Regions from separate parts of the Streptomyces sp. NPDC085944 genome, predicted to be linked through region 3. Evidence: riboswitches for the same ligand, from Rfam matches in the RefSeq annotation. Region 3 holds a riboswitch; each other region holds the start of a gene.
What was found. A riboswitch is a leader RNA that binds a small molecule or an ion and turns the genes downstream of it on or off. The one in region 3 is predicted to bind thiamine pyrophosphate.
Positions count from the first base shown of each region.

Region 1 (4,673 bases), on a different contig from region 3:
TTCCGCATCCCGGTGGAGCTGCGGTACGAGACACGTGATCCCTACGCCGTACGACTGACCTTCCATCTGCCCGGAGACGCGCCGGTGACCTGGGCCTTCGGCCGGGAGTTGCTCGTCGACGGAGTGGGTCGGCCGTGCGGCGACGGAGACGTGCGCATCGCACCGGTCGATCCGGAGCCCTTGGCCGAGGTGGTGATCCGCCTTCAGGTCGGCAGCGACCAGGCACTGTTCCGCTCCTCGGCCGCGCCGCTCGTGGCCTTCCTCGACCGCACCGACAAGCTCGTGCCCCTCGGCCAGGAGGGCGCGCTCGCCGACTTCGACAGCCACCTCGACGAAGCCCTGGACCGCATCCTGGCCGAGGAACAGAGCGCGGGCTGAACCGTTACGGCAGACAAGCAGCGGTGGCGTAACGCTTCGCCGGGCGCGTCAGCGCTTACGGCGACGGCCGCGCCCGCCGCGTGCGGGTGCCCCCGCACCGGCTGCCGCCCCCGCGGCCACGGCCGGCCGGTCCGCCGACACCACCAGGGCCGCGAGGGCCGTGGTGACCGGCACGGAGGCCACCAACCCGATCGAGCCGACCAGCGTTCGCACGATCTCCTCGGCGACCAGTTCGCTGTTGGCAACCGTCCCCACCCCGCTCTGCGCGATCGAGAACAGCAGCAGCAGGGGCAGTGCGGCGCCCGCGTAGGCGAGAACGAGCGTGTTCACGACCGAGGCGATGTGGTCGCGGCCGATGCGGATGCCCGCGCGGTACAGGCCGCGCCAGCCCATCGTCGGGTTGGCCTCGTGCAGTTCCCAGACGGCGGAGGTCTGGGTGACCGTCACATCGTCGAGGACACCGAGTGAACCGATGATGACCCCGGCGAGCAGCAGGCCGCTCATGTCGATGGACGGGTACAAACCGTGGATGAGGCCGGTGTTGTCGTCCGTGTTGCCGGTGAGCACGGCCCAGCCGATGAACAGCGACCCGAGCACGCCGATCAGCAGCAACGAGATCAGGGTGCCGAGCACCGCCACCGAGGTGCGGGCCGACAGGCCGTGGCACAGGTACAACGCGATCAGCATGATGGCGCTGGACCCGATCACCGCCACGACCAGGGGGTTGGAGCCCTGCAGGATCGCGGGAAGGATGAAGAAGTTCAGCAGCAGGAAACTGATGGCCAGTGAGACCAGCGCCATGAGACCGCGCAGTCGCCCGACGACCACGACGGCGAGGGCGAAGATGCCGGCGAGCAGGGCCAGGGGGAGTCGGCGGTTGATGTCGGTCACCGAGTACTGCAGGTCCTTGGGCGCCGAGGGTTCGTAGGCGACCACCACCTTCTGCCCCTCGTGCAACTGCCGTGACTGGTCCGGCTGCACGATCTCGTTGAACGTACGGCCCTTGTCGTCGCCGGTGTCGACGCGGATGGTCGCCCGCCTGCACTCCCCCTTCGACTGCTGCACCGCGGAGGACCCCTCGGCGGTGGACGTGTCACCGGTCGGGATGCCGCCCGAGGCGTTGACCGACTGGCAGCTGAGCGCGACCACCTTGGTGACGGTGGCCTCCTGTGTCTGCCGGTCGAAGCCGACACCCGTGCGTTCGTGAGAAGGCGCACCGCCCGGCCACAGCACCGCGAGCCCGACCACCACGGCCGCGGCGAAGGGGATCAGGACGGCGGCGATGACCTTGCGCAGATGCCGGGAGACGGGCGCCGCGGGGCCATGACTGTGGGTGTGCGCATGCCCGTGCCCGCCGACCGCACCCTGTCCGCCACCCTCCGCACCGGGCCCGTGCCCGTGACCGGTCTCGGGTCTGCCCTCGGGCGCGCCATGAGCGACGGCGGGGACATCGCCGGTCGCACGGCCGTCGCCTTCTTCGGCGTTCGGTCCGCGGCGGGGCCGGCGGGGTGGAAAGGGGGGATGCTGCGGTGTGGTCACCGCCCGATCATCGCAAGAACGAGGGGGGCCCTCTGGTCACCGCGCCCGGAGGGGCGCTAGCGTGGAGGCACCTTTGTACACGCGGGAGCTCGGAGCACCGGGCTGAGAGGGCGCTGACCTCCGTCCCAGCGATGTTTCACGGGAAACGTCACCGAAGTCGAGTGACGTAACCCACGAAGCACCGTCGGACGGAAGCCGCTGCGTCGACCGCCGAACCTGTTACCGGGTAATGCCGGCGTAGGGAGTAGGTCTCATGACCATCAAGGACGCACGCACGCCTGCCTCCGCGCAGAACTCCGCACACAATCCCACCCGCAACTCCGGCCAGGAGGACGCCGCGCAGACCACGGAGGCCGGGAAGTCCATCGGCTGGCACAAGGCGTACGTCGAGGGCTCACGCCCCGATCTGCGGGTGCCGGTCCGTCAGGTGCACCTCACCAACGGGCAGTCGGTCACGCTGTACGACACCTCGGGCCCGTACACCGATCCACTCGTCGACACCGATGTCCGCAGGGGTCTCGCCCCGCTGCGGGAGAACTGGATCATCGCCCGCGGCGACACCGAGGAGTACGCGGGCCGTCCCGTCCGTCCCGAGGACGACGGAATCAAGCACACCTCGCCGCGCGGCGGCCTGCGCAACCTCGACGCCGTCTTCCCCGGCCGCCCGCGCCAGCCGCGCCGGGGCCGGAACGGCACCGCGGTCACGCAGCTCGCGTACGCGCGACGGGGCGAGATCACCCCGGAGATGGAGTACGTGGCCGTCCGGGAGAACGTCGCGCCGGAAGTGGTCCGCGAGGAGATCGCGGCGGGGCGTGCCGTCCTGCCCGCCAACGTGAACCACCCCGAGATCGAACCGATGATCATCGGCAAGCGGTTCCTGGTGAAGGTCAACGCCAACATCGGCAACTCGGCGGTGACGTCCTCCATCGAGGAGGAGGTGGACAAGATGACCTGGGCGACCCGGTGGGGCGCCGACACGGTCATGGACCTCTCCACCGGCCGCAACATCCACACCACGCGCGAGTGGGTGCTGCGCAACTCCCCCGTTCCCATCGGCACCGTGCCGCTCTACCAGGCCCTCGAGAAGGTCGACGGCCGGGCCGAGGAACTGACCTGGGAGATCTACAAGGACACCGTGATCGAACAGGCCGAGCAGGGAGTGGACTACATGACGGTCCACGCGGGCGTGCGCCTGCCGTACGTACCGCTGACCGCGAACCGCAAGACCGGGATCGTCTCGCGCGGCGGCTCGATCATGGCGGCGTGGTGCCTGGCGCACCACAAGGAGTCGTTCCTGTACGAGAACTTCGAGGAACTCTGCGAGATCCTCGCCGCCTACGACGTCACCTACTCCCTGGGCGACGGCCTGCGCCCGGGCTCGATCGCGGACGCCAACGACGAGGCCCAGTTCGCCGAGTTGCGCACCCTCGGGGAACTCAACCGGATCGCCAAGCGTTGCAACGTACAGACCATGATCGAGGGCCCGGGCCATGTCCCGATGCACAAGATCAAGGAGAACATCGACCTTCAGCAGGAGATCTGCGATGAAGCTCCGTTCTATACGCTCGGTCCGCTGACGACGGACGTCGCGCCGGCGTACGACCACATCACCTCCGGCATCGGTGCCGCGATGATCGCCTGGTGGGGCACGGCCATGCTCTGCTACGTCACGCCCAAGGAGCACTTGGGCCTGCCCAACCGTGACGACGTCAAGACCGGCGTCATCACCTACAAGATCGCCGCCCATGCCGCCGACCTCGCCAAGGGCCATCCAGGTGCACAGGAGTGGGACGACGCGCTGTCGGACGCCCGGTTCGAATTCCGGTGGGAGGACCAGTTCAACCTGGCCCTCGACCCGGACACGGCACGGGAGTTCCACGACGAGACCCTGCCTGCCGAGCCCGCCAAGACGGCCCACTTCTGCTCCATGTGCGGGCCCAAGTTCTGCTCGATGAAGATTAGTCAAAGCATCACAGAGCAGTTCGGCGGTACAGCGGCTGCGGGGGCGACGGCTGAGGAGGTCGCGGAGGGGATGCTCCAGAAGTCGAAGGAGTTCGCCGAGCGTGGGAACCGGGTGTACCTGCCGTTGGCGGACTGAGTGAGTGAGTAACCGGGTGGCGGGGCGGCGTCTGCCTTGAACGGCGCTCCCCAGCCCCCTGGGCAGCGTCACCGTGCTCGCGAAGGAGGGCCAGCCGCGCTCCGTGGTGAAGAACCCCCCTCTGGTACGTGGTCGCACCGCTCGTAAGGTCGTGGGCGTGATGAACATCGTTGGCGAGCCGCGCAGGCTTGGAGTTCCCGGGCCTGAAGCGAGGCTGCGGTTCGAGACAGAGCGCCAGGAACTGGGGTCGGCACCGCGGCGCAGGTTGCTGGTGCTCGACGGGAATCCCGCATTTGAGCTTTCGCCGTGGTGTGGGACGTGTCAGTTCCTGTTTCAGCGGCTTGAGGGCGCCAGCGAGACGCTGTCATTGGCAGGCATGCAAGATCTGCTCTCCGGACAGGTCTCAGATCTGGACGATGGCATCCTGGGTGCCTTCGGCTCCTTGCTGCCGGAAGGCAATTACCTGCCACTGTTGCTTCGTGTCGAGCCACGGCTGGTGACTCCAGGGCAGGACGGCGACTACTTCAGCAATGAGCAAGTGGCCACCTGGGGTCCCGATCAGTTCTGGGGTCTTCCGGAGCATCTCCGCACGCCGTATTGCCGCACGTTCGAGACGGTGATCGACGACACCGCACATCTCTATGAGTTCGTAGTACCG
Region 1 covers NZ_JBFBJX010000012.1:49,576-54,248, reverse strand. Annotated here, with positions in the region: gene AB0P07_RS23490 (SsgA family sporulation/cell division regulator) at 1-378, shown strand, start outside; gene AB0P07_RS23485 (YibE/F family protein) at 427-1,917, opposite strand; TPP riboswitch at 1,989-2,178, shown strand; gene thiC (phosphomethylpyrimidine synthase ThiC) at 2,171-4,015, shown strand.
Region 1: linked by a shared signal. The riboswitch ahead of thiC (phosphomethylpyrimidine synthase ThiC) and the one ahead of thiO (glycine oxidase ThiO) in region 3 are both predicted to bind thiamine pyrophosphate.

Region 2 (4,673 bases), on a different contig from region 3:
CAGGACCCCGGCCAGCAGCGCCCACTGCCCGGCTCCGCGCGGCCGACGCGCGGTCGTGGCCGCGTCGACCAGCCGGAGGGCGCTCTCGCGGCGCCGTACCGTCCAGGCGTGCACGGCGAGGACGGCGGCGACGGCCGCGAACTGGATCAGCGTCAGCACGGCGGCCGTGGACAGGTCGAAGACCTGGGAGGTCTGGCGGTAGATCTCCACTTCGAGGGTGGAGAAGGTGGGGCCGCCGAGGATCTGGACGACACCGAAGGAGGTGAAGGTGAACAGGAAGACCATCAGCGCGGCGGCGGCCACGGCGGGCGCCAGCGCGGGCAGCGTCACCTGCCGCCAGGCCCGCAGCCGCGAAGCACCCAGCATCCGCGCGGCCTCCTCCTGCCGCGGGTCGAGCTGCGCCCACAGGCCGCCGACGGTGCGGACGACGACGGCGTAGTTGAAGAAGACGTGCGCGAGCAGGATCGCCCACACCGTGGTGTCCAGGCGCAGGCCCCACAGCTCGTCGAGCAGCCCGCCGCGCCCGACCAGCGCCAGGAAGGCCGTGCCGACGACGACCGTCGGCAGCACGAACGGCACCGTCACCACGGCCCTCAGCACCTGTTTGCCGGGGAAGTCGAAGCGGGCGAAGACGTACGCGCCGGGCAGCGCGATCAGCAGCGTGAGCGCGGTGGACGCCAGCGCCTGCCAGGTGGTGAACCACAGGACGTGCCGCACGTCGGACTGCGCGAGCACGTCCCCGATCCGGCCGAGCCGCCAGACCCCGTCGACCTTGAGACCGCGCGCGACGATGGCGGCGACAGGGTAGGCGAAGAACACCGCGAAGAACGCGACGGGCACGGCCATGAGGCCGAGCCGCGCCGCGCTCCCGCGCGCGGTACCCGCCTGCTTGCCCGGGTGGCTCACTTCAGTACGAGCGAGGTCCACGACTTGACCCACTGGTCGCGGTTGTCGGCGATCTTCGCCGGGTCGAGGGTCTGCGGGTCCTTCGCCTGCGGCCCGAACTTCGAGAACGCCTCGGGGACCCGCGCGTCCTCCCGCACCGGGTAGACGAACATGTTCAGCGGCATGTCCTCCTGGAAGGACTTGCTCAGCAGGAAGTCGAGGAGCGCCTTGCCGCCCTCGGGGTTCTTGGCGTTGCTGAGCAGGCCCGCGTACTCGACCTGCCGGAAGCAGGTGCCGTGAGCGACGCCGGTGGGGGCGGTGTCCGGCTGCGGATCGGCGTAGACGACCTCGGCGGGCGGGGAGGAGGCGTAGGAGACGACGAGGGGCCGGTCGCCCTTGGCCTTCTTGCCGCCCGCCGAGCCGGAGAACTCCTCGTTGTACGCCTGCTCCCAGCTGTCGACGACCTTGACGCCGTTGGCCCGCAGCTTCTTCCAGTAGCCCTCCCAGCCTTCGTCGCCGTACTGGGCGGCGGTGCCGAGCAGGAACCCGAGACCCGGCGAGGAGCTGCCCGCGTTCTCGGTGACGAGCAGGTCCTTGTACTCGGGCTTGACGAGGTCGTCGAAGGACTTGGGCGGGGTCAGCCTGTGCTCGCTGAACCAGGCCTTGTCGTAGTTGACGCAGATGTCGCCCGTGTCGATGGGCGTGACCCGGTGCTTGTCCTGGTCGGTCCGGTACTCGGGCCGGACCCGGTCCGAGCCCTTGGCCTCGTACGGCTGGAACAGGCCGTTGTCGAGGGCGCGGGACAGCAAGGTGTTGTCGACACCGAAGAAGACGTCGCCCTGCGGGTTGTCCTTGGTCAGGACGGCCTTGTTGACGGCCTGCCCGGCGTCGCCGTCCTTGAGGACCTTGACCTTGTAGCCGGACTCCTTCTCGAAGGCGGCGACGACGTCCTTCGACGCGGCCCACGAGTCGTGGCTGACCAGGGTCACGGTCTTGGCGCCGCCGGAGCCGCTGCCGGCGCCGTCGGACGACGATCCGCAGGCGGCCAGGGTGCCGACCATGCCGAGGCCGACGGCCAGGACACTGACCTTCTTGGTGATGCTCACTGAATTCCTCCTGGGTGACCAGGAGAAGACGCGGCCCCGCCCGGGACCCCTGGCGAGGGTCCCGGGCAGGGCGCAACAGCTCGAGTGGTGACCGATCTCCCTACCCAGAATGACCTGGGCCAGGTTCGGAGGGTCTGCGGCCGGTGCCGCACTCTCAGCGCTGTGGCGCTCCCCTGTCGGAATATGAAGATGTGACTGTGCTGACGTACTTCCGCCGGTCAGGTTACCGCTCGCTCGCGGCGAGCTGACCACACGCCCCGTCGATCTCCTGTCCGCGGGTGTCCCGGATCGTCACCGGCACACCGTGCGCCGCGATCGCCTCCACGAACGCCTTCTCGTCCTCGGGCCGGGACGCGGTCCACTTGCTGCCGGGCGTGGGGTTGAGCGGGATCAGGTTGACGTGCACGGGCTTGCCCTTGAGCAGCCTCCCGAGACGGTCACCGCGCCAGGCCTGGTCGTTGATGTCGCGGATCAGGGCGTACTCGATGGACAGCCGGCGCCCGGACTTCGCCGCGTACTCGAACCCGGCGTCCAGCACCTCGCGCACCTTCCACCGCGTGTTGACGGGCACGAGGGTGTCGCGCAGCTCGTCGTCGGGGGCGTGCAGGGAGATGGCGAGGCGGCACTTGAAGCCCTCGTCGGCGAAACGGTGGATCGCCGGGACCAGGCCGACCGTGGAGACGGTGATGCCGCGCTGGGAGAGCCCGAGACCGTCCGGCTCGGGGTCGGTGAGGCGACGGATGGAGCCGACGACGCGGTTGTAGTTGGCCAGGGGCTCGCCCATGCCCATGAACACGATGTTGCTGAGCCGCGCGGGGCCTCCCGGAACCTCGCCGTCCCTGAGCGCCCGCATGCCGTCCACGATCTGGTGCACGATCTCGGCCGTGGACAGGTTGCGGTCGAGACCGGCCTGGCCGGTGGCGCAGAACGGGCAGTTCATCCCGCAGCCGGCCTGGGAGCTGATGCACATGGTCACCCGGTCCGGGTAACGCATGAGGACGGACTCGACGAGCGTCCCGTCGAACAGCTTCCACAGCGTCTTGCGCGTGGTCCCCTGGTCGGTGGACAGGTGCCGCACGACCGTCATCAGCTCGGGCAGCAACGCTTCCCGCAGCCCTTCGCGGGAACCGGCGGGGATGTCGGTCCACTGCTCGGGCGCGTGCGCGTACCGCGCGAAGTAGTGCTGCGAGAGCTGCTTGGCGCGAAACGGCTTCTCACCGATCGCGGCGACAGCCTCCTTGCGCTCGGCAGGCGTGAGATCGGCAAGGTGCCGCGGCGGCTTCTTGGCTCCGCGCGGCGCGACGAATGTGAGTTCTCCGGGCTTAGGCATGGCTGTACCAGTGTGGCAGACATACGGAGAGGGACCCGCCGCCCTGTGGACAACGGGTCCCTCTCCGAAGAACCAGCAGATCAGACCCACCGTGCGGGAGGGGACCGACCAGATCACCCGGACCCGACGAAGATCACCAGCAGCAGCCACACCACCGGTGCCGTCGGCAGCAGGGAGTCCAGCCGGTCCATGATGCCGCCGTGGCCCGGCAGGAGGGTGCCCATGTCCTTGATGCCGAGGTCACGCTTGATCATGGACTCGCCGAGGTCGCCCAGGGTGGCGCTGACGGCGACCGCGAGGCCGATCAGGAGACCCTGCCACCAAGTGCCGTCGTCGATCAGGAACTGCATACACAGCGCGCCCGCCACCATCGCGAACGCCACCGCACCGAGCAGCCCCTCGCGGGTCTTGCCCGGGCTGATGCGCGGGGCGAGCTTCTTCCTGCCGAAGCGCCAGCCGACGGCGTAGGCCCCGGTGTCGCTGACGACCGTCAGTATCAGGAAGACGAGGACGCGCCAGGCGCCGTCGTCGGCCATCAGCATCATGGCGACGAACGTGGCCAGGAACGGCACGTAGAACGCGGCGAACAGCCCTGCGGTGACGTCTTTGAGGTATCCCTCGGGCGGCTCGGTCATCCGCCAGACGAGGACCGCGAGCGCCGTCAGCGCCATGGCGACCCACGCCCCCTCGGCGCCGCGCGCGTAACCGGCGACCACCATCGCCGCGCCGCCGACGGCGAGCGGCACGAGGGGCGCCTTGATGCCCTTGCGCTCCTCCAGCCGCTTGGTCAGCTCCCACAGGCCCACGACGACGGCGACCGCGATCACGCCGACGAAGACTTCCTTGACGACGAACAGCGACGCGATGATCACCACGCCGAGGCCGACGCCGACCCCTATCGCGGCCCCCAGGTCACGCCCCGCGCTCTTCTTCTGCGGCGGCTGGGGCTGCGCCGGCTGCGGGACGTCGGGCATGGGCTCCGGATTCCGCGGCACCGCCGCATACGGCTGCGCCGACGTGCTCGGGTCGCGATACGGCTCGTCGCGAACGGGCTGGTCGTGGAACGGCTCGTCCCGGAACAAGGGACCGCTCAGCCGAGCGGTCCCCTGGTCGTCGTCCTGGTCTCCGCCGTGTTCGGGTACGTCGGGCACGATGGGCATGGGGCGAGTCTGCTGCGCGTAGTGCGCATCGTACGCGGGACCCGCCGGGGCGGCGCCCTGGACGGGTCCCTGGTCGGACGGCCCCCAGTACCCGGCTTGTGGCGGCGCTCCCCAGGAAGAGTCGTTCATCAGACCTCGAGCAGCTCAGCTTCCTTGTGCTTCAGGAGCTCGTCCACCTGCGCGACGTACTTG
Region 2 covers NZ_JBFBJX010000005.1:337,967-342,639, reverse strand. Annotated here, with positions in the region: gene AB0P07_RS12560 (iron ABC transporter permease) at 1-846, opposite strand, end outside; gene AB0P07_RS12555 (thiamine ABC transporter substrate-binding protein) at 903-1,991, opposite strand; TPP riboswitch at 2,071-2,176, opposite strand; gene rlmN (23S rRNA (adenine(2503)-C(2))-methyltransferase RlmN) at 2,215-3,321, opposite strand; gene AB0P07_RS12545 (phosphatidate cytidylyltransferase) at 3,435-4,610, opposite strand; gene frr (ribosome recycling factor) at 4,610-4,673, opposite strand, start outside.
Region 2: linked by a shared signal. The riboswitch ahead of AB0P07_RS12555 (thiamine ABC transporter substrate-binding protein) and the one ahead of thiO (glycine oxidase ThiO) in region 3 are both predicted to bind thiamine pyrophosphate.

Region 3 (4,673 bases):
CCTCCATCTCCTTGTCCCGCAACTGGACGATGTCGACCCCGGCGGCGAGCACGGCGTCCAGGAACTCGGGCAGGTCGCCCTGGCTCCGGCGGGCGTCCGTGCACAGGTAGAGCCGGGCGTCGGCGAGCCGGGCGCGGGCGGTGGTCGGGGCGGCGGTGTCGGGCATGTGGGTGTCCCCCCGGTTCGGTGGCGGCGGGCCCGGGACCGGGCCGCGCGATTCTGGCATACGGCCGCGGACCGGGCCTCTCCCGGGCCGCGGTCCGCGGCTCGTACGCCGGGCGGTGTGGCGGATCAGCCGTGCGACGGATCAGCGAGGTCTCGGATCAGAGCGAAGTCACGGATCGGCGAGTCGCGGATCCGTCGCGATCACGCGGTGTGACGGGCCGGCGCCGTGGCGGTCAGACGGCGAGCGCCTGGGCGCGGCGCTTCACCTCCGTACCGCGGTTCTCGGCCAGGGCCTGGGCGGGGGTGCCGGGCAGGCTCGGGTCGGGCGTGAAGAGCCACTCCAGCATCTCCTCGGCCGTGAAGCCGTCGTCCCGCAGCAGCGTCAGGGTCCCGGCCAGGCCCTTGACGACCTTGTCCTCGTCGATGAAGACCGCCGGGACGTGCAGCGCGCGGTTCTCACCGCGGCGGACGGCGATGAGCTGGCCTTCCTTGATCAGCTGGCGTACCCGGGTCACCTCGACGCCGAGCTTCTCGGCGATGTCGGGGACGGTGAGCCAGGCAGGCACGAGAGCATCGGTCTTTGCGTCAATCTCGGTCACGCCCCCAGCCTGCCACCTGGCACTGACAGTCGGAAACCGGACCGCGCCGGGCTACGCCGACGCGGCCGTCGCCGCCTTCAGCGGCCTCGCCGGGTCGGCCAGCAGGTCCGGGTCCATCGTCGTGCCGGCCTGGATCAGTCGTTTGCCCTGTGCCAGGTCACGAGGGCGCCCCACGGCCAGCAGGGCGGCCAGACGGCCCTCGCGCAGCCAGCAGACCGTCCAGGCCGGGCTCGCCGGGTCGCCGCGCCACAGGGTGGTGTCGGCGGCCCTGTGGTGACCGGCGTACTGGACGAAGCGGCCGAACTGCTCGGACCAGAAGTACGGCACCGGGTCGTAGGCCGCCGGCTCCTCGCCCCCCGGGGCGCCGGCGATGTCGGCGGCGACCGTGCGCGGGCCCTGGAGTGCGTTGTCCCAGTGGTGCACCAGGAGCCGCTCGCCGTAGCGGGCGGAGGGGAAGGAGGCGCAGTCGCCGACCGCGTGGACGTCCGGCGCGGACGTGCGCAGGCGGTCGTCGGCCAGCACCTCGCCGTGCGCGCCGAGCGCGATGCCGGAGCCCGCCAGCCAGCCGGTGGCCGGGCGCGCGCCGATGCCGACGACGACCGCGTCGGCCGGCAGCCGGGTGCCGTCGTCGAGGACTACACGGGCGGACTCGCCCGGACCGCCGGGTTCGACGCGCTCCACGCGCGCGCGGGTGCGCAGTTCGGCGCCCGCCTCGGCGTACCAGTCGGTCATCGGCGCGGCGACCTCGGCGGGCAGCGCGTCGGCCAGCGGCCGGTCGGCGGCCTCCACGACGGTCACCGCGCAGCCCGCCTCGCGCGCCGCGGTGGCGAACTCGGCGCCGATCCAGCCCGCGCCGACGACAACGACGTCGTGCCGGCGCGCGAGCACCGGGCGCAGCCGCTCGGCGTCGTCCAGGGTGCGCAGCAGGTGCACGCCGGGCACGCCCTCGGTGCCGGGGAGGCGGACGGGTTCGGCGCCGGTGGCGAGGACGAGGGAGTCGTAGGGCACGGGCCCCCCGGAGGTGTCCAGGACGTGGGCGCCGGGCCGGACGCCCAGGGCCTCGCAGCCCAGCCGGAGGGTGATGCCGAGCGCCTCGAAGTCGACGTCGAAGGCGGAGCCCTCGGCGGTGCCCAGCAGGACGGCCTTGGACAGCGGGGGCCGGTCGTACGGTTGGTGCGGCTCCGCGCCGACGAGGGTCACCGGGCCGGTGAAGCCCTGTTCCCGCAGGGCGACCGCGGTCTGCACGCCCGCCATCCCGGCGCCCACCACGACCACCCGGCGCTCCGCGTCCGCCGCCGGTCCCTGTCCCCGCTCCCGCGTCTGCTCACTCACCCGATCACCATAGACACCCGCCGTTCCGCCGGTCGGTGCGCCTGCCCGGCGAGCGGGCAGCCGCGCGGATCGGCGGCCCACGGGGTCCTGCGCCGTCGGGGCGGCTCCCTTACCCGGGCGACGCGCCGCGGGCTAGGGTGGCCGACGCAAGGCACTCGCGGGAGCCCGGACGCACCGGGCTGAGAGGGAGGCTGGCGGCCTCCGACCGTACGAACCTGATCCGGGTCATGCCGGCGAAGGGAGGGGCTGGACGCCCATGTCGTCTCCACCACACACGCCTCCACACACACCCCGAAACCCCCGTACACCGGACGTGCTCGTCGTCGGCGGCGGGATCGTCGGGCTGGTCACGGCCTGGCGGGCCGCGCAGCGCGGGTTGGTCACGGCCCTGGTGGACCCCGAACCGGGCGGCGGCGCGGCCCAGGTGGCGGCCGGGATGCTGGCCGCCGTCACGGAGCTGCACTACGGCGAGGAGACGCTGCTCGCGCTGAACCTCGCCTCGGCCCGCCGCTACCCGGAGTTCGCGGCCGAGCTGTCCGAGGCGACCGGCCAGGACCTCGGGTACCGCCGCTGCGGCACGCTCGCCGTCGCGCTGGACGCCGACGACCGCGCCCACCTGCGTGAGCTGCACGCGCTCCAGCAGCGCTCCGGCCTGGAGTCGGAGTGGCTGTCGGGGCGCGAGTGCCGACGCCTGGAGCCGATGCTCGCGCCGGGCGTGCGCGGGGGGCTCCGAGTGGACGGCGACCACCAGATCGACCCCCGCCGCCTCGCCCACGCGCTGGTGACCGCCTGCGAGCGGGCGGGCGTGGTCTTCCACCGGGTGTGGGCCGAGCGGCTCACCGTCGGGCGCGGGGACCGGGCCACGGGTGTCGTCACCGCCGACGGCACGGCACTGGAGGCGGGGCAGGTGGTGCTGGCCGGGGGCAGCCTCAGCGGGCGGCTCGCGGGCGTGCCGGAGGCCGTACTGCCGCCGGTGCGGCCCGTGAAGGGGCAGGTGCTGCGGCTGACGATGCCGAGCACGCACGGACCGCTGCTGAACCGGACGGTGCGCGCCGTGGTGCGCGGCCACCACGTCTACCTGGTGCCCCGGGAGAGCGGCGAGCTGGTCGTCGGAGCCACCAGCGAGGAGCTGGGCTGGGACACCACGGTCACCGCGGGCGGCGTCTACGAGCTGCTGCGCGACGCGCACGAGCTGGTCCCCGGCATCACGGAGCTGCCCCTGACGGAGACCCGCGCGGGGTTGCGCCCCGGCTCCCCGGACAACGCCCCGCTGCTCGGCCCGACCGCCCTGGACGGCCTGCTGCTGGCCACCGGCCACTACCGCAACGGCGTGCTGCTCACTCCCGTCACCGGCGACGTCATGGCGCACGCCCTGACCACGGGAAGTCTGCCGGAGGAGGGGCGCCCCTTCACGCCCCGCCGCTTCGACGCCGCTCCCGCGCTTCCCCCACTCCCGCACCTCTCGGAGCAGTCCGCATGAACATCTCCGTCAACGGCGAGCCGCGCGAGGTGGCTCCCGGTACGGCCCTGGACGCGCTGGTGGGCACGCTCACCGCGGCACCGTCCGGAGTGGCCGCCGCCCTGAACGAAACCGTCGTCCCGCGCGCGCAGTGGTCCGCCACCGCCCTGGCCGACGGCGACCGTGTCGAGGTCCTCACCGCCGTCCAAGGAGGCTGACCATGGCTGACGATCCCTTTGTCCTCGGCGGTACGTCGTACGGGTCCCGCCTGATCATGGGTACGGGCGGAGCGCCCAGCCTGGACGTGCTGGAGCGCGCGCTGGTCGCCTCCGGGACGGAGCTGACCACCGTCGCGATGCGCCGGGTGAACGCCTCGGTGCACGGGTCGGTGCTGTCCGTGCTGGAGCGGCTCGGCATCCGGGTGCTGCCGAACACGGCCGGCTGCTTCACGGCCGGGGAGGCGGTGCTGACCGCGCGGCTGGCACGCGAGGCGCTCGGCACGGACCTGGTCAAGCTGGAGGTCATCGCCGACGAGCGCACCCTGCTGCCGGACCCGGTCGAGCTGCTGGACGCGGCGGAGACGCTGGTCGACGACGGCTTCACGGTGCTGCCGTACACCAACGACGACCCGGTGCTCGCGCGGAAGCTGGAGGATGTCGGCTGCGCGGCGATCATGCCGCTGGGCTCGCCGATCGGCTCCGGGCTCGGGATCCGCAATCCGCACAACTTCCAGCTGATCGTGGAGCACGCGCGCGTGCCGGTGATCCTGGACGCGGGGGCCGGTACGGCGTCGGACGTGGCGCTGGCGATGGAGCTGGGGTGCGCGGGCGTGATGCTGGCCTCGGCGGTGACGCGGGCGCAGGAGCCGGTCCTGATGGCGGAGGGGATGCGGTACGCCGTGGAGGCGGGACGGCTGGCCCGGCGGGCGGGGCGGATTCCGCGGCGGCATTTCGCCGAGGCGTCGTCTCCTGCGGAGGGCTTGGCGGTGCTGGACCCGGAGCGGCCCGCTTTTTAGGCACCGGCGTCGTGCTACCCGGGGGTGGGTGCGCAGCCCGGCGCCGCGGGCTGCCGCTGCGCCCACCCGTGCCGCCCTGGGGGTACCTCCCAGGCCGTTCAGG
Region 3 covers NZ_JBFBJX010000007.1:69,302-73,974, reverse strand. Annotated here, with positions in the region: gene thiE (thiamine phosphate synthase) at 1-166, opposite strand, end outside; gene AB0P07_RS15740 (Rv2175c family DNA-binding protein) at 399-764, opposite strand; gene AB0P07_RS15735 (FAD-dependent oxidoreductase) at 816-2,096, opposite strand; TPP riboswitch at 2,244-2,355, shown strand; gene thiO (glycine oxidase ThiO) at 2,353-3,576, shown strand; gene thiS (sulfur carrier protein ThiS) at 3,573-3,773, shown strand; gene AB0P07_RS15720 (thiazole synthase) at 3,776-4,570, shown strand.